DNA from 3 places in the Micromonospora sp. WMMD736 genome. Region 1 is predicted to be linked to each of the others. Evidence: predicted binding sites of a transcription regulator. Region 1 holds the regulator's gene; each other region holds the start of a gene.

Region 1 (7,679 bases):
TACCCGGTGTGATCAGCCGAACCAGCGTCCAGAGCGGCAACCCACCGCGCCGGCCTCTTCTCCCGGAACGCCATGACCCCCTCGCGGCCCTCGTCGGAGAGGAAGTAGCCGGTCGAGAGCGCGGACAGTCGGGCCAGGTCGCCCCGCAGCTCGGCGGTGCCCGGTCGGCGCAGCAGATCCTTCGCGCCGGCCAGCGCGCCGGGCGCGCCACGGACCAGCGAGTCGCAGTAGTTCCGCACCGCGTCGTCCAGCTCGTCAGCCGGCACCGAGGCCGTCACCAGGCCGACCTCGGCGGCCCGCCGCCCGTCGAAGGTGTCCCCGGTCAGGTACAGCTCGGCGGCGGCGCGGGGGTGTAGCCGGGGCAGCACGGTCGCCGAGATCACCGCCGGGATCACCCCGATGCGGACCTCGGTGAACGCGAAGGTCGCCTCATCGGAGCAGACCGCGAGATCGGCGGCGGCGATGAGGCCCAGCCCGCCCGCCCGCGCGGGCCCGGCGACCCGGGCCAGGACCGGCTTCGGGCACTCCCAGAGCGCCGCCAGCACGTCGCCCAGCATGCCGGCGGGCACGGTGCCGCTGGCGTACGCCGCGGCGGTCTCCTTCAGGTCCGCGCCGGAACAGAAGACCGGCCCGGTGTGGTCGAGCACGATCACGCGGACCGCCTCGTCGGCCACCGCGTCGGCCAGCCCGGCCAGCAGCTGGGTCATCAGTGCGGTGGAGAGCGCGTTGCGGTTGTGCGGGCTGTCCAGGGTGAGGGTGGTCACCCCACGGGCCGTGGCGACCCGCACGAGCACGTCGGGAGAGGTCATGCCGGGCACACTAGTGGCCATGCCCGGCGTCCTTCCAGATGGTGAGACCGTCCCCGTCGACGGATCGTTGCCCGCCAGCGCCACCACGGCGGTCGGCGCGCGCGGCTTCGGCGTGTACGTGCACGTTCCGTTCTGCGCCAGTCGGTGCGGCTACTGCGACTTCAACACGTACACGGCCGCCGAGCTGGGTGGGGGCGCGAGCCGCGAGGCGTACGCCGACACCGTGCTGGCCGAGCTGGCGCTCGCCGCCCGGGTGCTCGGCGACAACCCGCCGCCCCGCGTCGACACCGTCTTCGTCGGTGGCGGCACGCCCACCCTGCTCCCCGCCGACGACCTGGCCCGCATCCTCGACGGCATCGACCGCACCTGGGGGCTCGCCGCCGACGCCGAGGTGACCACCGAGGCGAACCCGGAGTCGGTCACCCCGGAGTCGTTGAAGCTGCTGCGGGCAGCCGGCTACACCCGGATCTCGCTGGGCATGCAGTCCGCGTCGCCCGGGGTGCTGGCGATCCTCGACCGCAAGCACAGCGCCGGCCGGGCCACCGCCGCCGCCCGCGAGGCACGTGAGGCCGGATTCGAGCACGTCAACCTGGACCTGATCTACGGCACGCCGGGGGAGCGGACCGAGGACTTCGCCGCCACGTTGGAGCAGGTCGTGGCCGCCGGGGTCGACCACGTCAGCGCGTACGCCCTCATCGTGGAGGACGGCACCCGGCTCGCCGCGCGGATGAAGCGCGGCGAGGTGCCGTACCCCAGTGACGACGTGGCGGCGGACCGCTACCTGGCCGCGGAGGCCGCCCTCGACGCGGCCGGCCTCTCCTGGTACGAGGTGTCCAACTGGGCGCGCACCGACGAGGCCCGGTGCCGGCACAACCTGCTCTACTGGACCGGCGCCGACTGGTGGGGCCTCGGCCCGGGCGCGCACAGCCACGTCGGCGGGGTGCGCTGGTGGAACGTGAAGCACCCCACGACGTACGCCCAGCGGCTGGCGGCCGGCGCGTCGCCCGGCCTGGCCCGCGAGGTGCTCACCACGGACGAGGCGCACATGGAGGACGTGATGCTCCGGCTGCGGCTCGCCAGCGGACTGCCGCTCGGGGTGCTCGACGACGCGGGCCGGGCCGGTGCCGCGCGGGCCCTCGCCGACGGTCTGCTGGACGCCGAGGGGTACGCCGCCGGACGGGCGGTCCTCACCCTGCGCGGCCGACTGCTCGCCGACGCGGTCGTGCGGGACCTGCTGCCCTGAGCCGGACGCCCGCCCGGCCGGCGGCGGTGTGCCGGACCGGCCGGGGAGCGGCCGGCCCGGATCACTTGATGAAGGTGGCGGAGAGCGGGTAGCGGTAGACCTGCCCCTCGTTGGCCTTGATGCCGGCGAGGATGCCGCACACGGTCCCGAGGATGACGGCCGCCGCGACCGCGATGAAGCCGATCAGGATGCACGACAGCACCCAGCCGACCAGGCCGACGATCGACCAGATGAGCTGGAAGTTGAGCGCCGACACGGCGTGCGCCCGGACGGTCGGGGACTGGCTGCCCCGGGCCAGCAGTGCCACCAGCGGGGCGATCCAGCCCAGCACGCCAGCGCTGATGATCATGCCGGCAGCGCCGCCGAAGTGGGCGACGAGCGCCCAGGTCTTGTCCTCGTTGTTGGCGTAACCGCCGCCGGGACCGCCGTACGCGCCGCCGGTCGGATAGCCGACGGTCGTGCCGCCCGGTGGGGGATAACCGCCCGGTGGGGGATAGTTGCCCGGCGGAGGGTAGCCGCCCGACGGCGGTTGGTCACCGGTGGGCGGCGGATAGCCACCGGCTGGGGGATAGCCGCCCGGGCCGGGTGCCCCGGACAGTGGTGCGGTGGGCGGCTCGGCCGACGGGGTCGAGCCGGGGAGATTCGGCTCCGGCGGGTAGCTGCCGGGGTCTCCCGCGCCGGGAGGGCGAGGTGGTTCAGTCATGGTTGTCACGGTAGGTGCCGTGGGCAACGTCGCACCAGTGCGACACCGGCGGCCCGGTCCAGGACAACCTTGATCATCGCGTCGGCGGGCACGCCGACGTAGACTGGCACTCGTTACAGTCGAGTGCCAGGACGGTCCGTCGGCCCGCGTGGGCCGGCGGCCGACGTGCGAGAGGAGGTGCGGAGGATGGGTCTGGACGACCGGAAGCTCGCCGTGCTCCGCGCCATCGTCGAGGACTACGTCTCGACCCAGGAGCCGGTCGGCAGCAAGGCGCTGGTCGAGCGGCACCAACTCGGGGTCTCCCCGGCGACGGTCCGCAACGACATGGCCGTGCTGGAGGAGGAGGGCTACATCCGGCAGCCGCACACCAGCGCCGGCCGGGTGCCCACCGACCGCGGCTACCGTCTCTTCGTCGACCGGCTGTCGCGGGTCAAGCCGCTCAGTCCGGCCGAACGTCGGGCCATCGAGCGCTTCCTCGTCGGGGCCGTCGACCTCGACGACGTGGTCCACCGCACCGTACGGCTGCTCGCCCAGTTGACCCGGCAGGTGGCCGTGGTGCAGTACCCGAGCCTCGCCCGCTCCTCGGTGCGCCATCTGGAGCTGGTGCCGATCTCCACCACCCGGTTGATGCTCGTCATGATCGCCGACACCGGCCGGGTCGAGCAGCGGCTGGTGGAGCTGCCCGGGCCGGTGCCCGCCGACGACGTCACCGACCTGCGTCGCCTGGTCAACGAGAAGCTCGCCGGCGAGCGCATGTCGGACACGCCTCCGCTGGTGCAGGCGTTGGTGGAGGAGGCGCCGGTCGAGCTGCGCCCGGCCATGACCACGCTCTCCACCGTCCTGCTGGAGACGCTTGTCGAGCGGCACGAGGAGCGCATCGCCCTGGCCGGCACCGCCAACCTGACCCGGGGTGGTCTGCTCGACTTCCAGGGTTCGCTGCGGCCCATCCTGGAGGCGTTGGAGGAGGAGGTCGTGCTCCTCAAGCTCATCGGCGAGACCGAGCCCAGCACGACCCGCGTGCTGATCGGCGACGAGAACGAGTTCGACAACCTGCGTGCCGCCTCGGTGGTCAGCACCGGGTACGGCCCGGGGGCCACCATCGTGGGTGGCCTGGGAGTGCTGGGGCCCACCCGGATGGACTACCCCGGCAATATCGCCATGGTGCGCGCCGTGGCACGCTACGTGGGCGAGCTGCTGGCCCAGAACTGACCAGTCAGGGCCGACGGCCGGCTGCGGCCGCCGGTCGGCGCAACGCGAGACGAACATGAGGACACGGAACGCAGTGGCCAGGGACTACTACGGCATCCTCGGTGTCAGCCGGGAAGCCTCCGATGACGAGATCAAGCGCGCCTACCGCAAGCTGGCGCGCCAGTTCCACCCGGATGTCAATCCGGACCCGGAGGCCCAGGAGAAGTTCAAGGACATCAACGCCGCGTACGAGGTCCTCTCGGACGACCGGAAGCGGCAGATCGTCGACCTGGGTGGCGACCCGCTCGCCCCCGGCGGCGGGGGCGCGGGCGGCCCGGGTGGTCCGGGCGGAGCCGGCCCGTTCGTCGGTTTCCAGGACATCATGGACGCGTTCTTCGGTGGCGCCGGGGGCGGCGCCGGCCGTGGGCCACGTCCACGGACCCGACCGGGCGCGGACGCGATCCTGCGCCTCGAACTGGACCTGCACGAGACGGCGTTCGGCGTCGAGGCTCCGATCACCGTCGACACCGCCGTGCTCTGCACCACCTGCTCGGGCGCCGGCACCGCGGCCGGTACCCACCTGGCCACCTGCGAGGCGTGCGCCGGCCGCGGCGAGGTGCAGTCGGTGCAGCGCACCTTCCTCGGCCAGGTGGTCTCGGCCCGGCCGTGCACCGTCTGCCAGGGCTACGGCACCACCATCCCGCACCCCTGCCCGACCTGCGCGGGCGACGGCCGGGTACGCACCCGCCGCTCGCTCACCGTCAAGATCCCGGCCGGCGTCGAGGACGGCATGCGGATCCGGCTGGCCCAGCAGGGTGAGGTGGGTCCGGGCGGTGGCACCGCCGGCGACCTCTACGTGGAGATCCACGAGCGCCCGCACGACGTCTACTCCCGCAAGGGCGACGACCTGCACTGCCGCGTCACCGTGCCGATGACCGCCGCCGCGCTGGGCACCCGGCTCACCATCAAGACGCTGGACAGCGAGGAGACCGTCGACGTCAAGGCCGGCACCCAACCGGCCAGCACGCTGCGCCTGCGCGCCCGGGGCGTGCCGCACCTGCGCGGCACCGGCCGGGGCGACCTCTACGTGCACCTGGACGTCCGGACGCCCACCAAGCTCGACCCGGACCAGGAGAAGATGCTGCGCGACTTCGCCAAGACCCGGGGCGAGGAGGTCGCCGAGCTGACCAAGCAGGGCGGCTTCTTCTCCCGGATGCGCGACGCGTTCAACGGCCACGCCTGACGTGTCGGCGCCGCTGTTCCTCGTCGACGCGCTGCCCACCGGTGACGCGTTGACGCTCGACGGCCCGGAGGGGCACCACGCCGCCACCGTGCAGCGGCTGCGCGTCGGCGAGGAGCTGCTGCTCGCCGACGGTCGGGGCGGCACGGCCGCCGCCGTGGTCACGGCCGTCGGCCGGGGCAGCCTGGAGGTCACCGTGACCTCCCGGGGGTACGCGGACGCGCCCGTACCCCGGATCGTCATCGTGCAGGGCATCGCCAAGGGTGACCGGGGCGAGCTGGCCGTGCAGGCGATGACCGAGGTCGGGGTGGACGAGATCGTGCCCTGGGCGGCGTCGCGCTCGGTGGCCCAGTGGCGCGGCGACCGGGGCGTACGCGCCCGCGAGAAGTGGGTCGCCACCGCCCGCGAGGCGGCGAAGCAGGCCCGCCGGCCCTGGCTGCCCGTCGTGGCCGGCGCACCGGACGAGTCCACCGCCACGGTCGCCCGCCGGATCGCCGACGCCGCCGCCGGGTTCGTCCTGCACGAGGAGGCCGACGAACCGCTGACCGGGGTCGACCTGCCGTCGGGCGGGGAGATCGTCCTCGTCGTCGGCCCGGAGGGCGGCATCGCCCCGGCCGAACTCACCGCCTTCCGCGAGGCGGGCGGCCGGCCGGTACGCCTCGGACCGGAGGTGCTGCGTACCTCCACGGCCGGCGTGGCCGCGCTCAGCGTGCTCGCCACCCGCCTCGGCCGCTGGTAGCTGGTGTGACCCGCCGCTCGCGGGACGGTGGTCCGGCCGTGGGTCAGCTGCGCAGGTACGAAGCGCCGTTGAGGTCGACGATCGTGCCGGAGGCCCACTCGGCCTCGGGCGAGGCCAGCCAGTGCACCGCGGCCGCGATCTCCTCCGGTCGAGCCACCCGGTCGAACGGGCTCTGCGCCCGGATCGCCGCGCCCCGCTCACCGCGCAGGTGCTCGGTCGTCATGTCGGTCGCCACGAAGCCCGGGGCCACCGTGGCGACCGTGATGCCGTACGGCGCGAGCGCCACGGCGAGGGACTGACCGAGCGCGTTCAGCCCCGCCTTGCTGGCGCCGTACGCCGGCTGCTCCGGTTCGCCCCGGAACGCGCCCCGGGACGACACGTTGACGATCCGGCCACCCCGCTCGCGCAGGTGCTGGGCGGCGCACCAGATCACGTTTCCCGCACCGGTCAGGTTGGTGTCCAGCACCTGCCGCCAGCGAGCCTGCCACTCCTCGTACGAGGTGCCGAAGATCGGGTGCGGCACGTCCCGGTCGCCGTACGTGCCGGCGTTGTTGACCAGCACGTCCAGGCCGCCGAGCTGTTCGGCGGCCCGGTCGACCATGCCGCGTACCGCGTCCGGGTCGGTGAGGTCGGCGCGGACCACCACGTGCCCCGACCCGGGCAGCCCGGCGCGCAGCTCCTCGGCCGCCCCGGCGGAGTCGCGGTGGTGGATGGCCACCCGGTCCCCACCTGCGGCGAACGCCTGCACCACCGCCCGACCGATGCCGCGCGAGGACCCCGTCACCAGAATCGCCCGATCCGTCATGCCGGCCATCCTGCCTCAGCCGTGCCGTCCGTGCTCACCCGGTCGCCGCAGTGGCCGACGGTGGACGCACCGGTGCTCCCACCCCTGTTGACGCTTCGATATCCGAAACAGTAACGTCCACGTCCGTCGATTCGATTTTCGAAGCAACGGGGGGCTGCTGCGGAGAAGGCGGTGTTGTTCGATGTCGACGGTGTGCTCGTCGATTCGTACCCTGCGTACCGCCGGGTCTGGAGCCGGTGGGCGACGTACCGCAACCTCGACCCCGACCTGGTCTGGTCCCACACCCATGGCCGCCGGCCGGTCGACAGCGGCCAGGTCCGGCGCGGCAAACCCGCTCCAGAGGGCTGAAGGTGGGTCGATGTTCTGGCCGGAGGTCACGCTGGTCGATGCCTGTGTGCGGCGCGACGGCGAGGGTGGGAGCCCCACTGCCGTCACCCACGACGATCCGGCGGCGACGGACGCCGACCGGTGTGCGGTGGCTGCCACGGCCGGCACGTCGCACGCGGCGTTCGTCGGCCCGGGGCGGACGCGGGACGGCGCCTGGCCGGTCCGGTTCTTCACCGTCACCACCGAGCTGTCCGGCTGCGGCCACGGCACCGTCGCCGCGCAGGCCGTCCGGTTGACCCGCAGCGGGCGTGATGAGCTCAATGATCGCCAACACACCGGCGGGCGCACGTTCGACACCGTCGCGATCCGCCAACCCGCCGGCATCGAGGTGTGGTTCGACCAAGGCCTCGTCGCACTGCGTCACCCGGCACCGAACGAGCGGACCGCGATCGTCGAAGCGCTCGGACTCGCGGCGGACGATCCGCATCCGGAAGACGCGCCACGGATCGCCGCGCCGGGGGCACCCCGCATGCTGGTACCGGTCCGCGACCGGTCGGCGCTGGACCTAGTCAACCCACATCTCGGCAGGCTGGCTACGGCGTGCCGGCGGTACGGGCTCCTCGGC
Region 2 (7,679 bases), 940 kb from region 1:
CGGTTATCGCTTATCGTCCGGCTCTTAAGACATCACCGGGGTCTTGCCCTGGGAAGGGTTGTCTGTTTACGCGGTTCGGCGCATCTGGAGTTCGGTGAGGGCGGGGATCGTGGGGTGGGGGACCCGTACGCCCGTGTCCTTGAAGCCCAACCGTTGGTAGGCCCGGTAGGCGCGGTCGTTGCCGACCACCACCTCCAGCAGCAGCTCCGGCCGGCCGCACTCCCGTGACCAGGCGGCCACCCCGTCGATCAGCTCGCCGAGCAGCCCGCTGCCCCGCCAGGCCGGCGTGACGTACACGGCGTAGATCACGGTGAGGCCCGGCTCGTTCGGGGCGACCGTTCCACCGGCGTGCCCGACGAGCCGGCCGCCCGGATCCGCGACGAACTGCGCGTTGTGCGGGCCGGTCGAGGTGAACGCCACCCGGGCGGCGAACTCGTTGTGTGGGCGGGCCGCGGCGTCCGCCAGGGTCTCCAGGAAGGCCAACGGCGCGTCGGCGAGCATCTCCAGGCGCAGCGCCCGCATCCGGGCGGCGTCCTGCGGTCGTACGCGGTGGATCCGCGCCTGCCGCAGGGCCGCGGCGCCCGGGACGGTAGTCATGTCCGCATGCCTACCACAGCCCCCCGCGCCCGCGCCCGGTGCGGCCGGAACTCCGCCATCCGCCTCGAACACAACCATCGTCGTGAATCCGACGGACCCTCGGATTGCCACGAATTATGCCCGGTTTGTGGTCGTGCGCTCCCGTCACTCCTCGTGTAGCGTGCGATTTCGATCACCTCTTTCAGCGGTCGCCGTCGATTGCTGAAGGGGTGGTTCGCGGGTGTCCGGCCGTGCCGGACGTCCGGGCAGGCAACGCCGCGCGACGTGAGGGAAGTGCACCGTGGCACAGGGTTCCGTGAAGTGGTTCAACGCCGAGAAGGGTTACGGCTTCATCGCCGTCGACGGCGGTCAGGACGTGTTCGTCCACTTCTCCGCGATCGAGATGGACGGTTACAAGGCGCTCGACGACGGTCAGCGGGTCGAGTTCGAGATCGCCCAGGGTCAGAAGGGCCCGCAGGCGGAGCACGTCCGCGTCATCGGCTGACCGATCCCGATCTGCTCGCCGCCGGTTCACCTGATCGGCTGGCGAGTCGGGGCTGCGGCGCGGACGCCGGCCCGGGAAGATCGTGAACCGTTCCAGCCGATGCTGAGGAGGGTTCATGACCGACCAATGGCCGCCACCCGCCACGCCCTCCGGGTCGGGTGAGCCGGGCCCGTCCGCCGAAGGGTCCGGCGGGTCACCCGTCCCGGGTACGCCGCCCGTGTCCGGCGCAGGGCTGCCGCCTGCCGGGGCCGCTGGGATGCCGGCTGGTGGGTTGCCGCCCGTCTGGGACCCCGCGCGCGGTGCCTGGGTCCCGGCCGGCCCGCCACCGCAGGGCTGGACCGCGCCTCCTGTCGGCGGCTACCCGCCCGGGGGCGGCCCCTACGGCGGGCAGCCGTGGTATCCGGGAGCGCCGGTCGGCTGGTACCCGCCGGGTTACGGCCTCGACCCGAACGACGCCCTGGTCACTCCGCCCGGCGCCGGCATCGGCGGCTGGTTCGACCGGTTCTGGGGCGTGCTGGGCCGAAGCTGGCGGCAGTTGGTGCCGATCATGCTGCTTACGCAGGTCCTGCCGGCGGCGGTGCTGTCGGTCATCTCGTTCGGTCTGGACCCGTCGCCCGGCTGGGAGGCGCAGGCCGAGACGGACCCGTCGACCGGGTTGCCGGACAACTTCGCCACCGGCCTGTTGACCCTCGTCGGCGTGCTGATCGGCGGCAGCCTGCTGATCGGTCTGGTGCAGGCGCTGGGCTGGGCCGCAGGCAGTTGGGTGATCACCCAGCAGGCCACCGGTCGGCCCGCCCGCCTCGACGAGGCGCTGCGGTACGGGCTGCGCCGGGCCCTCGGCCTGTGGGGCTGGACGCTGGCGGTCAGTCTGCTCATCGGGATCGGAGCCTGCTTCTGCGTGCTGCCGGGCATCTACCTGGCGTTCGCGTTGAGCATGGCCGGCCCGGTCTACCTTTTCGAGCGGGACAACCCGATCGGCCGGTCGTTCCGGATGTTCCACGACCGGCTCGGGATGCTGCTCGGCCGGGTGGCCCTGGTGGGCGCGGCGGTGATCATCGGAACCGTGGTGCCCAGCCTGCTGGAGTCGGCCGGCACCGTCGCGTTCGGCGAGGACCCGTTCGCGTCCCCGGGCGCGGCGGTCGGGGTGGTGGCGGTCATCGGCGTCACGGCGGTGTTGGCCCTGCCGGCCCATCTCGTCCAGTTGGTCGGTCTGCTGATCACGTACGCCGAGCAACGTGCTCATGAGGGGCCCGTGAACGGGGCCACACTGGCCGCCGAACTCGGCTGACCGGGCTCATCGTGCTTGCACTCGGCAGGTGAGAGTGCTAAACAAGTCATTGGCACTCGCATACCGTGAGTGCCAATGGTCGGGACGGTGGGGCCTGGTTGCGCCGGTGTGGAGACGCCGGGGCAGCACATGGCCGGTCGTCGCGGGCTATCCGGCCCGGCCGAAGGACGTCGTCGTCGCCAGGTGGCGACGTCCCAAGGTGCGTACACCAGGCGGCCCATCCGGGGCACACATCTCGGGTGGCCCGTGAGTGTCCAGGAGGACAACGCCGTATGGCCAAGATGATCGCGTTCGACGAAGAGGCGCGCCGCGGCCTCGAGCGGGGCATGAACCAGCTCGCCGACGCCGTGAAGGTGACCCTCGGCCCCAAGGGCCGCAACGTCGTGCTCGAGAAGAAGTGGGGTGCCCCCACCATCACCAACGATGGTGTGAGCATCGCCAAGGAGATCGAGCTCGAGGACCCGTACGAGAAGATCGGCGCCGAGCTGGTCAAGGAGGTCGCCAAGAAGACCGACGACGTCGCCGGTGACGGCACGACGACGGCGACCGTCCTGGCCCAGGCCCTGGTTCGCGAGGGCCTGCGCAACGTGGCTGCCGGTGCCAACCCGATGGCCCTGAAGCGGGGCATCGAGGCTGCGGTCGCGAGCGTCTCGGAGGGGCTGTCCAAGCTCGCCAAGGACGTCGAGACCAAGGAGCAGATCGCCTCCACCGCCTCCATCTCCGCTGGTGACACCAGCGTCGGCGAGATCATCGCCGAGGCGATGGACAAGGTCGGCAAGGAAGGCGTCATCACCGTCGAGGAGAGCAACACCTTCGGGCTGGAGCTGGAGCTCACCGAGGGTATGCGCTTCGACAAGGGCTACATCTCGGCCTACTTCATGACCGACCCGGAGCGTATGGAGGCCGTCTTCGACGACCCGTACATCCTGATCGTCAACAGCAAGATCTCGTCGGTGAAGGACCTGCTCCCGATCCTGGAGAAGGTCATGCAGGGCGGCAAGCCGCTGCTGATCATCGCCGAGGACATCGAGGGCGAGGCTCTGGCCACCCTCGTCGTCAACAAGGTCCGGGGCACCTTCAAGTCGGTCGCCGTCAAGGCGCCGGGCTTCGGTGACCGCCGCAAGGCCATGCTGGGCGACATCGCCATCCTCACCGGTGGCCAGGTCATCAGCGAGGAGGTCGGCCTCAAGCTCGACGCCGTCAGCGTCGACATGCTGGGCCGCGCCCGCAAGGTCGTCGTGACCAAGGACGAGACCACCATCGTCGACGGTGCCGGTGACGCCGAGCAGATCCAGGGCCGGGTCAACCAGATCCGGGCCGAGATCGACAAGAGCGACTCCGACTACGACCGCGAGAAGCTGCAGGAGCGGCTGGCCAAGCTGGCCGGTGGCGTTGCGGTCATCAAGGTCGGCGCGGCCACCGAGGTCGAGCTGAAGGAGCGCAAGCACCGCATCGAGGACGCCGTTCGCAACGCGAAGGCGGCCGTCGAGGAGGGCATCGTCCCCGGTGGTGGCGTCGCGCTGGTGCAGGCCGGCAAGACCGCCTTCGACAAGCTGGACCTGGTCGGCGACGAGGCGACCGGTGCCAACATCGTCAAGGTCGCGCTGGACGCCCCGCTGCGGCAGATCGCCGTCAACGCCGGTCTCGAGGGCGGCGTCGTGGTGGAGAAGGTCCGTAACCTCGAAGCGGGTCACGGCCTCAACGCCGCCAACGGCGAGTACGTCGACCTGCTGGCCGCGGGCATCATCGACCCGGCCAAGGTGACCCGTTCGGCGCTGCAGAACGCGTCGTCGATCGCCGCGCTGTTCCTCACCACCGAGGCCGTCGTCGCGGACAAGCCGGAGAAGACCCCGGCTGCCCCGGCTGGCCCGGGTGGCGGGGACATGGACTTCTGAGTCCAGTTCCGACACACCGAACGGGGTGGGCCGCTGACGCGGTCCGCCCCGTTCGTCGTCAGGTGGGCAGTGGGCGCTGGTTACGGCGCTTCTGCGCCCGGTCGTACGGCGGCAGCAACTGGATCGGCGCGTCCACCATCTCCTGCGGTTCCTCGGTCGCCGGTCGACCGTCGGTGCTCATCTCGGCCAGCTGTTCGGCGTCGCCGTAGTCCAACCGGTCGAACGGCAGTTGGCCGGGCAGTTCGTCGGCCGGTTTCCAGGTGATCGGCGGGCCGTCCTCGGTCTGGTCGTCATCCGTGGTCATGGCTGCCTCCTCTACCGAAACGGTAGGGGGCGTCGATGCGCGACGCGGACGAATGGATCAATGTCCCATTTGACCGCTATTAGACCGTGAGGCGTCGCCGGTACAGGAAGAAGACCCGCTCGATCCGCGCACCCGCGCTGCCCGCGTAGAACGGCACCGGCCCCACCCAGCCGATCTCCGCCCGGTCCAGCCCTGCCGCACGCTGGTCCCGCAGGCAGCGTCGCAGCAGCACCCCGCCGATGCCCGAGCCCTCGGCGGCCGGGGCCGTACCCATTGGCCCGAACCAACTCGGCCGGGACGACCCGTAGGCGGCGAAGCCCAGCACCTCGCCGTCCCGCTCCGCCAGGTGGCAACCGGCGCCCTCGCGGCCCACCGATCCGACCAGCTCACCGTCCCAGGTGCCGCCGAAGGTGGACCGGGCGAACGCGGTCAACGCCGGCAGGTCCGCAGGCTCGGCCCGCCGTACCGTGACGCCCTGCCCGGCCAGCCGGCGCTCGCCGGCCTCCGTCGACCGCAGCGCCGGGGACTCGTCGTACGACAGGTCCGCCGTCATGTTCCAGGCGGTCCGGTCCTGTTGGTAGCCGAGCGCCAGGGCCGCGCACACGGCCGGCGTGTACCGCACGTCGATGCCCGGCCAGGCGTAGTACGGCGGGTTCCCGGCCAGCAGCACCTCGGTCACGCCGTGCCCGGCGAGTGCCTGCTCGGCCCTGGTGAGCAGCGCGCGACCCACGCCCCGGCGACGCTGCTGCGGCAGTACGGCGACCAGGTCCACGTGCCCGATGCCGGGCTCGGCCGGCGACACCGAGCAGAGCAGCACCCCGACCAACTCGCCCGCCCGGTACGCCCCCAGCGCGATCACCGGCCGGTCGACGGCGGCCCGGGGCCAGAGCACGTCCACGATGGCGTCCGCCTCCGCGGCGTCCTCGGGCAGGTCGAGTGCCCGCGCGCAGAGCCGCGCCACGGCGGGCGCACGGTCGAGGGACAGCTCGGTGAGGGTGATCTCGGCGTCCATGGGTGCCGACCCTAGATCACCCGCCGCCTTCCCGCCCTGCTCACCCCCGCGCGGCGCGGACGGCGGCGTACGCGTCGACCTGACCGGCGCCGGTGACGTTCGCCGGGCTGCCGCAGGCGTCGCTGGGATTGCGTGAGCGGTACGTCGGCTCGGCCGGCGTGGCGGTGTCCCGCAGGATCTGCCGGGTCCGGGCCAGATCCCCGACCAGGGCCGGGTTCGCCGACCACATGAGCGCGACCACTCCGGCCACCTGCGGGGTCGCCATCGACGTGCCGTCCAGCGCCGCGTACCCGCCGCCGGGCATGGCCGACACCACGCCCACCCCGGGGGCCAGCACGTCCGGCTTGCCCACGCCGCCCGGCACGGGTCCGCGTGAGGAGAACTCCGCCACCCGCCGCTGCGCGTCCACCGCGCCCACGCTCAGCACGCTCGCGTACGGCGCGGGCGGATCGTCGATCGACGCGCACCACGGACCGGTGTTGCCGGCGGCGACGACCACGAAGATCCCGGCGGCGTCCAGCGCAGTGGCCGCCGGCAGCAACGCGTCCCGGTCGCAGCCCTCGATCGTCGGGCAGCCCCACGAGTTGGTCAGCACCTGGGGTGCGCGCTCGGGCCGACCGTCGGTGAACGGGTCGCCGCCAGCGGGGAAGGGCGCCAGCATGAACTGGAGGCAGTCCAGGTAGTGCCCCGGGCTGCCCAGGTTGCGATCCAGGTTGACGCAGCCCACCCACTGCGCGTTCGGGGCCACGCCGATGCCGTTGCGCCCGACCGCGCTGCCGACCGTGTGGGTGCCGTGCCCGCCCTGGTCGTTCGGTGCCCGGGTGCCGTCCCACGGGTCGTACCAGGAGTCGTCGCCGCCCCGGAACCCGGACCGCAGCGCCGGATGGGCACCGTCCACGCCGGAGTCGGAGCTGCCGACGACGATCCCGGCGCCGGTCACCCCGAGTTCGGACCAGACCCGATCCGCGCCGAGTTGGCGGATGTTCCACTCCGGACCGGTCGGTGCCGGCGCGGTGCCCCGGCTCTGCCCCGCCGCGGCGGGCAGTGGCCGCAGTCGCTGGCTGACCAGCACCCGGGCCACCTCGGGCCGACGGGCGAGCCAGGCGCGCACGGCCGGACCACCATCCACCTCGACCGCGTTGACCAGGTAGTACGGCACCGGGTCGAGTCGTAGCCGCTTCGCCGTGCGGCGTAGGTCGGCCTGCGTACGGTCGGCGGTCGCCACCAGCCGCCGGTAGACCTCCGTCGCCCGGGCGTCCCGCCCGGACTGTCCCGGAACCCCGGCCGGGATGCCGCTCAGGTCGGCCTGTTCACGCAGCACCACCAGCAGCCGCTCGCCGTACAGGCCCGGCTGACCGGGCCCGACGTCGACCACGCCGAGCGTAACCAGCAGGACCGCTGCCGCCAGCGCGGCGACCCGGCGACCCGGGGTACGTGCCGTTGGGCGGGCCAGCAGCACTCCGTACCCGATGGCGAGGACGACCGCGACGGCGAGGCCGACGCCGGCGGCGGCCGCCACCCAGAACGGCACGTCCCGGGTCCCGACCAGCAGCAGGGTGATCTCCTCGGGGTCGGTGAACGCCAGCGGCCCGAGCGCGGCCAGACCCACCAGCCAGCCGGTCGCGGCCCGGCCGGCGCGGACCGGATCGGCCGGGTCGACGCCGGGACGCGAGGCCGCGACCGGCCTCCCGGCGGTCGGCCGCCAGGTCGCCGCCCAGAGCGCGGCGAGCACGAAGCCGGTCGGCGGCAGCGTCAGCAGGGCGGGCAACTGCGCGCCGGACTGGCCGGTCCCGGCCGCGAGCAGCAGCAGCGCCACCCCGGCGACGAGGCCACCGACCAGCACCAGGCGGGCCGGCCGGGGTGGCCGGCCGACCGCGAACCGGGACCAGAGGCCGGCGTCCAGCAGCGTGGCGGCCAGCACGCCCAGCGAGGCGGCCGCCAGGACCGCGAGGACGGTCTCCAGCAGACCGCCGAGCGCGCCCAGCCAGGCCCACGGCAGCAACAGGGCCAGCCCGGCGGCGACCGCGAGCAGCGGCACCGCGCCGCGCCACGCCGGCTCGGCCTTACCGGTGGCCGCCGTCCGCCCGGCGTCGGCCCGC
Region 3 (7,679 bases), 590 kb from region 1:
GAGACCACTACTGCCAGGTTCGAGCACGATCAAGGGCGGGGCGCGGCTCGCCGTGGCGCGGCGCGGCCGGTCAGGAGACCAGGCCGGCTCGGAAGCCGGCGGCGACCGCGTGGGCGCGGTCCCGGGCGCCGAGCTTGCGGAACAGCCGGCGCGCGTGTGTCTTGACGGTGTCCTCCGACACGAACAGTTCCCGGCCGATCTCCGCGTTGCTCTTGCCCTCGGCCATGCCCAGCAGCACCTGGAGTTCCCGTTCGGTGAGCCCGATCGAGGATCGGCTGCCGCGCGCGCCCGGACCGGGCCGGATGGCGTCGGACTGCCCGGTGGCGGTCCCGTCGGTGGCCGGCTCGACCTCGTCGTCACCCCGCTGCACGGGTACCGAGGCCACGCCCGCCGGCCCGTCGCCGGTCGCGGCGGTCCAGCCGGGCTCGGCGGCGCCGCGTACCGACGGGGTCGAGCGGGTCGAGCCGCCGACCGCCGCCGCGTCCCGCGCCGGGTCGGTGACCCGCTGCCGGGAGGCCCGGCCGGGCGCGGTCAGCAGGAGCAGGGCCTTCGCCACCGCGCTGGTGAGGTCGTGGTCGGCGTTCTGGATCAACCCACGGGCACCGGCGCTGATGGTGGCGGCCGCCGCCTCGGATTCCTCGGTGCCGAGCAGCACGACCGCGGCCTGCGGTGCGCGGGCCAGCACCCGGCGGACGAAGCCCGCGCTGTCCGGCCGGGTGAGGGCCGTGTCGGCCAGGACCACGTCGGCCGGTCGTTCGGCCAGTCGCAGCATCACCTCGGGATCGGAGACGGCGGTACGAACGATCGCGGACAAACCCAGCCGCGCGGCAGCAGAAGTGAGGTGCTGAGCCGCGAGCGGTGTCCGAACGCACACAAGAACGGTACGCACTGTGATGGTCTCCTCTCCGCACACGAGCAGACCATGACGGCGTCGGCTGGGGAGGAGGTTCCCGGCAATCATCTGAACTTTTCCGACAGATGGGGCAAAAGCCGCAAGTTGCCAAGCGTTTTGGATCACAGACGTGTGAGCCGACGACGACCCGGGTACCGGGGGGTCCAGGCCGGGAACGGTGCGCCTGCGCGGCCCGCCGCCCGGAAGCCGGCCACAAGCATTCTCGCGGTGCCGCGCGGGAGGAGGGGTGCTGATGTCGAACGTACGTAGACTGCCCGGACCCATCGTCGACCTCTGGGACTGGCAGCGGCTCGGCGCCTGCCGAGGCCGGGACAGCGCGCAGTTCTTCCACCCGGACGGAGAGCGCGGGTCGTCGCGGCTGCGGCGGGAGTCCCAGGCCAAGTCGGTCTGCCGCGCCTGCCCGGTCCGCGCCGAGTGCGCCGCGCACGCGCTGTCGGTCCGCGAGCCGTACGGCGTGTGGGGCGGCTTCAGCGAGTCGGAGCGGCTGCGCCTGCTCGCCGTCGGCTGGGAGGACCTGGCGGACCGCCGGCAACTCCGGGTCGACGTGGCCCGCCTGGAGGCCCGCCTGGGCCGCCCGCACAAGTCGACGGTTCCGGCCCAGCGCAACGTCGCCTGACCCGACCCATCACCCCGACCTCACGAACCGCGCTCCCGCCCAGCGGGAGCGCGGTTTGGCCGTACCCACCACCAACCCCGCCGCCCCCACCCGCCCGCCCCCCATCCGCCGACCCCCAACCCCGCCGGCCCCACCTCGGTGATCATGAAGTTATTGCCGCGCGCGCGGCGTGTCGCAGGCAATAACTTCATGATCATCGGGGCTGAGCGGGGGGTGTGGGGTGGGTGGGGTGGGGTGGGATTAGCGGACGTTGACCGGGACGGTGTGCCAGCCGGTGGCGCCGTTGGGGGCGACGCTCTGGGTGCGCTCGGTCTGCGTCTCGCCGGTCGAGTCCGTTGCCCGGACCTGGAGGCGGTGCTCGCCCGGCGTGGCGTCCCAGCGCCAGGACCATTGGACCCAGGTGTCCACCGACACCGTCGGGGCCAGCTCCGCCTCCTGCCAGGGGCCGTCGTCGACGCGTACCTCGACCCGGCTGATGCCCCGGTGCTGCGCCCAGGCCACACCGGCCACCGTCACCGGGCCCGCGGTCAGCCGGTTGCGCCGTCGGGGCGCATCGATCCGCGACTGGGTCTTGATCGGCCCCTGGGCGGACCACCCGCGCGGCACCCAGTACGCGTCGAAGTCCGCGAAGCGCGTCAACTCCAGCTCGGTCACCCACTTGCAGGCCGACACGTAACCGTAGAGGCCGGGCACCACCATCCGCACCGGGAAGCCGTGCTCCACCGGCAGCGGCTCGCCGTTCATGCCGATCGCCAGCAGCGCGTCCCGCCCGTCGCGCAGGGCCGCGGTGGGGGTCCCGCAGGTCCAGCCGTCGACCGACCGGCCGACGACCTGGTCGGCGTCCGCGTCCGGCTGGGCCTCGTCGAGCAGTTCCCGCAGCGGTACGCCGAGCCAGCGCGCGTTGCCGATCAGGTCCCCACCGACCTCGTTGGAGACGCAGGCGAGCGTGACGTACCGCTCGACCAATGGCCGGGCCAGCAGATCCGCGTAGGTGTAGGTGCGCTCGGTACCCACCCGGCCGTGGATGCGCAGCCGCCAGGTGTCCGGGTTCACCTGCGGCACCACCAGGGCGGTGTCGATCCGGTAGAACCCCGAGTTCGGGGTGACGTACGGCGCGAGCTGAGCCAGTGACAGGTCCGCGCCCGCCGGCACGGCCGGTGCGGGTACGGCCGGGGCCGGCAGCCGGATCGCGTCCCGGGCGGCTGAGACGCCCCGCCGTCCGGCCAGCCAACGCCCGCCGAGACCGGCCACGGCCGCCGTACCGAGCAGCACCCCGGTGCCGGTCAGGAACCGTCGGCGCGACTCCGGGTCGACGCCCTCGACCGGCGCGGCCGGTGTCACCGGCACCGGCGGCCCGGCCGGCGACACCGGCGCGGGTGAGGCCCACGGCCAGGGCTCCAGCTCGAACGGGCCGGCGATGAACAGCCAGAGCACCAGGGCGCCGAGCCCGCCGCCGACAAGTGACGGCAGCGCGTCGAAGACGTCCGCGCCGGGCCGGGTCAGCGCGGCGGCCACACCGACGACGCCGAACGCCGCGATACCGCCCAGGCCCAGGGCCAGCCAGCGGATCGCCAGCATGCCGAGCAGGGCCGCGAACCCAGCCAGCAGCAGGGCCGTTCCGGTCAGCAGGGCGATCTTGTCGGCGGTGCCGAAGACGTCGATGGCGAACTGCTTGAGCGGCTCGGGAACGGCGTCGACGACCACCCCGCCGACCGCGACCAGGGGCGCCGATCGGGGGCCGGTCAGCACCGCCACCGGCTCCGCGGTGCCGATCGCGACGGCTGCGGCGGTGACTCCGGCCAGCGCGGCGTACCGCCGTGACGTCGTGCTCATCGGCCCAGTGTGCGCGATCATCTCGGCCGGTCGCCAACGACGTCAGCGGTTGGTAATGATCCCGCCGACGAAACCGGGGCACACCGCCGTACGGCGGTGTGCCCCGCAAAGGGTGTCGCTACCGGATAAAGGGTCTGTTTCATAAGAACTGGCCGCCCTGCGGCGGGCCCGGACGACGACCGGCGGCGTTGCGGTTGAGTCCGGATACAACACCGGTATCCGGACTCAACCGCGCCTTGCCCGATCGCCGCCCGGACTCCGCCTCGGCTCGACCGCCCTTATAAAACAGACCCTAGAAACCCGGGCCGTGCTGGTGGCCGTGGCCGTGGCCGTGCCCGCCACCGGCGGCGGCCGGCTCGGGCTGCTCCGGCTTGTCCACCACGAGGCTCTCCGTGGTGAGCAGCAGGCCGGCGATCGACGCAGCGTTGGTGACGGCGTTGCGGGTCACCTTGACCGGGTCGATGATGCCGGACTTGACCAGGTCGCCGTACTCGCCGGTGGCCGCGTCGAGGCCGCTGCCCCACGACATGCCGGCGACCTTCTGGGTCACGACGTAGCCGTCGTGGCCGGCGTTCTGCGCGATCCAGCGCAGCGGCTCGACCAGCGCCTTGCGCACGATCGAGACGCCGACCTTCTCCTCGCCGGTGAAGCCCAGGTCGTCGTCGAGCACGGGGAGGATCTGCACCAGGGCGGCCCCGCCGCCGGGCACGGTGCCCTCCTCGACCGCGGCCTTGGTCGCCGCGATGGCGTCCTCGATGCGGTGCTTGCGCTCCTTCATCTCGACCTCGGTCGCCGCGCCCACCTTGATCACGGCGACACCGCCGGAGAGCTTCGCCAGCCGCTCGGCCAGCTTCTCCCGGTCCCAGTCGGAGTCGGAGGCCTCGATCTCCTTGCGGATCTGGGCCACCCGGTCGTCGACCTCGGTCTTCTGGCCGCCGCCGTCGACGATCGTGGTGTTCTCCTTGTCGACCACGACGCGCCGGGCGGTGCCGAGCACCTCCAGGCCGACCTGGTCGAGCTTGTAGCCCAGCTCCGGGGCGACCAGCTCGGCGCCCGTGGAGATCGCGATGTCCTGGAGCATGGCCTTGCGCCGGTCGCCGAAGCCCGGGGCCTTGACCGCGCAGACCTTGAGGGTCTTGCGCAGCGAGTTGACGACCAGGGTGGAGAGCGCCTGACCGTCCACGTCCTCGGCGATGATCAGCAGGGGCTTGCTGTTCTGCAGGACCTTCTCCAGCAGCGGCAGCAGCTCCTCGATCGCCGAGATCTTCTGGGTGGTGACCAGGATGTACGCGTCCTCCAGGACGGACTCCTGACCCTCCAGGTCGGTGACGAAGTTCGGCGAGATGAAGCCCTTGTCGAACTGGAGACCCTCGGTCACGTCCAGCTCGGTGGTGAGCATCGAGCCCTCCTCGACGGTGATGACACCGTCGCGGCCGACCCGCTCCATCGCCTCGGCGATCAGCTCGCCGATGGTGGCGTCCTGCGCGGAGATCGTCGCCACGTTCGCGATCGACTCCTTGCCGGCGACCTCGACGGCCTTGCCGAGCAGCGCCTCGGAGACCTTGGCGGCCGCCGCGTCGATGCCCCGCTTGAGGCCGGCCGGGTTGCTCCCGGCGGTCACGTTGCGCAGGCCCTCACGGACCATCGCCTGCGCCAGCACGGTCGCGGTGGTGGTCCCGTCGCCGGCGACGTCGTTGGTCTTGGTCGCCACCTCCTTGACCAGCTGCGCGCCGAGGTTCTCGTAGGGGTTGGTGAGCTCGATCTCCTTCGCGATGGTCACGCCATCGTTGGTGATCGTCGGCGCACCGAACTTCTTGTCCAGGACGACGTTGCGCCCGCGCGGGCCGAGGGTGACCTTGACCGCGTCAGCGAGGGCGTTGACACCGTGCTCCAGCAGGTGTCGGGCGTCGTCCGAGAAGCTGAGGATCTTCGCCATGAATGTCCCTTCGAAGCGCCGCTGCCCCGGCCCGGCGAGCCGGACCGGGGCAGCGACACTGATCGGTTGCTTACTTCTCGATGACCGCGAGGACGTCGCGGGCGGAGAGCACCAGGTACTCCTCGCCGGCGTACTTGACCTCGGTGCCGCCGTACTTCGAGTAGAGGACGGTGTCGCCGACCTGCACGTCAACCGGGACCCGGTTGCCGTTGTCGTCGACGCGCCCCGGACCGACAGCGAGGACGGTGCCCTCCTGCGGCTTCTCCTTGGCGGTGTCGGGGATCACGATGCCCGACGCCGTGGTGGTCTCAGCCTCGTTCGCCTGGACCACGATGCGGTCCTCGAGCGGCTTGATCGCAACCTTGGTCGCGGTAGTCACGGGCATACCCTCCTGGGGTACTGGTTTCGTTGCCGGCCAGCGGGGCTGACCAGCGTCAATCTGCCTCATGCCACCGGGCGGGACCGTCGTCGCGGGTGCCGGTCCGCCTGGCGTGCGCACCCGGGTCGCGAGACCCGGAAGCTGGCACCCTCAGGGTGAGAGTGCTAATCGCAGGTTATTCCGTGGCTAGCACTCCGTCAAGGAGAGTGCCAGCGCGTCGCGCCCCGCCAGCGGGATTTTCCGCTCGGCCGGGAGAATGGGCAGGTGGATCTCGATCAGTTGGCGGCACTGCGTACCCCCGAGGGGTCGGCCGCCCTCGCGGCGGCGGCCGAGCTGGCCGGCGGCGATCCACTGAGCGCGGCGTCGGCGCTCCGCGCGGCCGGGGTGCCCCCCACGCTGGCGGCGGCGGCGCTCACCCAGGCCGAGCTGCGCCACCGGGCGACGGGCAAGTTCGGGCCGGCCGCCGCCGGGATGTTCCTCACCCGCCCGGGCCTGGAGCAGGCCACCCGCCGGGTGGTCGCCGACCGGCGGGCCGCCCGGCTGCACGCGGCCGGCGTGCGCACCCTGGCCGATCTCGGGTGCGGCCTCGGCGCGGACGCGCTGGCCGCCGCCCGTGCCGGCATCCGGGTGTACGGGGTGGAGGCCGACCCGGTGACCGCGGCGATGGCCGCCGCCAACGCCGCCGCGGCCGGGCTGGCGGACCTGTTCACGGTCGAGTGCGGCGACGCGACCGCGTTCGACGTCTCGCGGGTGGACGGCGTCTTCTGCGACCCGGCCCGACGGGCCACCGGCACCGGACGACGGATCTTCGACCCGCGTGCCTACTCGCCGCCCTGGGACTTCGTGACCGGCCTGGCCGAGCGGGTGCCGCGCACGGTGGTGAAGGTGGCCCCGGGCCTGGATCACGCGCTCATCCCGGCCGGCGCCGAGGCGGAGTGGGTCGGCGTGGACGGCGACCTGGTCGAGGCCGCGCTCTGGTGCGGCGAACTGGCCGAGGTGCCCCGCCGCGCCAGCGTGTACCGGCAGGAGATCCACCAGCTCACCGGCTCGGGCGACACCGAGGCGCCGGTCGGGCCCCCGCGCCGCTACCTGTACGACCCGGACCCCGCGGTGGTCCGCGCGCACCTCGTCGCCGAGCTGGCCACGGAGCTCGACGCCACCCTGGCCGATGAGAAAATCGCCTACCTCTACGCCGACCACCCGACCCGCACCCCGTACGCGCGCTGTCTGGAGGTCACCGACGTGCTGCCGTTCTCGCTCAAGCGCCTGCGGGCGTTGCTGCGGGAGCGCCGGGTGGGCCGGGTGGAGATCCTCAAGCGGGGTTCGGCGCTGACGCCGGAGCAGCTGCGGCGGGACCTGCGCCTGGCCGGCGACCAGGCGGCGAGCCTGGTGCTGACCCGGGTGGCCGGAGCGCCGACCGTGCTGATCGGCCAGCCTGTCGATTAGGTTCGGTGGCGTGGCGGGACAGGGCACTCCGGCAACGGCACTACTGGTCAAGCGCGGGATCGCGCATCGCACCCACCCGTACCGGGTGGCACCGGACGCGCCGAACTACGGCGCCCTGGTGGCGGCGGCCCTCGGTGTGGCACCGGAGCGGGTCTTCAAGTCGCTGGTGACCGAGGTGGACGGTGCCCTCACCGTGGCGGTCGTACCGGTGACCGGTGAGCTGGACCTCAAGGCGCTCGCGGCGGCGGTCGGCGGCAAGCGGGCGGCGCTCGCCGAGCGGACGGTCGCCGAGCGGGCCACCGGCTACGTGCGGGGCGGGATCAGCCCGCTCGGGCAGCGTCGACGGCTGCCCACCGTGCTCGACGACTCCGCGCTGGACCTGCCCACGATCTACGTCTCCGCCGGTCGGCGCGGGCTGCAACTCGAACTGGCGGCGGCGGATCTGGTGGCGCTCACCGAGGCCCGTACCGCGCCGTTGCAGGCCCGCTGACCTGTCGTTACATCGCCCTTTCGTGGGATGTTCGGCGAGTAACAGTTGCGTTGCTGAATTGTTATC

What was found. Region 1 encodes HrcA, which represses chaperone genes, less so after heat shock. Its sites were predicted from a motif close to GGTTNGCACNCTCNNNNNGAGNGTGCNAACC; they were not measured.
Region 2: the regulator HrcA is predicted to act here: its motif matches at 2,417-2,447, upstream of groL (chaperonin GroEL).
Region 3: the regulator HrcA is predicted to act here: its motif matches at 5,817-5,847, upstream of groES (co-chaperone GroES).

What each region holds. Positions count from the first base shown of each region.
Region 1 is NZ_JBMHMI010000001.1:2,981,074-2,988,752, reverse strand. It holds gene ACN269_RS12920 (enoyl-CoA hydratase-related protein) at 1-809, opposite strand, end outside; gene hemW (radical SAM family heme chaperone HemW) at 829-2,052, shown strand; gene ACN269_RS12910 (DUF4870 domain-containing protein) at 2,114-2,755, opposite strand; gene hrcA (heat-inducible transcriptional repressor HrcA) at 2,942-3,964, shown strand; gene dnaJ (molecular chaperone DnaJ) at 4,038-5,186, shown strand; gene ACN269_RS12895 (16S rRNA (uracil(1498)-N(3))-methyltransferase) at 5,188-5,922, shown strand; gene ACN269_RS12890 (SDR family NAD(P)-dependent oxidoreductase) at 5,966-6,727, opposite strand; gene ACN269_RS12885 (hypothetical protein) at 6,899-7,075, shown strand; gene ACN269_RS12880 (PhzF family phenazine biosynthesis protein) at 7,086-7,679, shown strand, end outside.
Region 2 is NZ_JBMHMI010000001.1:3,924,018-3,931,696, reverse strand. It holds gene ACN269_RS17495 (GNAT family N-acetyltransferase) at 67-597, opposite strand; gene ACN269_RS17490 (cold-shock protein) at 878-1,081, shown strand; gene ACN269_RS17485 (hypothetical protein) at 1,197-2,369, shown strand; gene groL (chaperonin GroEL) at 2,642-4,264, shown strand; gene ACN269_RS17475 (hypothetical protein) at 4,323-4,568, opposite strand; gene ACN269_RS17470 (GNAT family N-acetyltransferase) at 4,648-5,580, opposite strand; gene ACN269_RS17465 (S8 family serine peptidase) at 5,621-7,679, opposite strand, start outside.
Region 3 is NZ_JBMHMI010000001.1:3,572,317-3,579,995, forward strand. It holds gene ACN269_RS15710 (response regulator transcription factor) at 71-889, opposite strand; gene ACN269_RS15715 (WhiB family transcriptional regulator) at 1,146-1,529, shown strand; gene ACN269_RS15720 (molybdopterin-dependent oxidoreductase) at 1,770-3,362, opposite strand; gene groL (chaperonin GroEL) at 3,655-5,298, opposite strand; gene groES (co-chaperone GroES) at 5,369-5,683, opposite strand; gene ACN269_RS15735 (THUMP-like domain-containing protein) at 5,942-7,123, shown strand; gene ybaK (Cys-tRNA(Pro) deacylase) at 7,134-7,613, shown strand.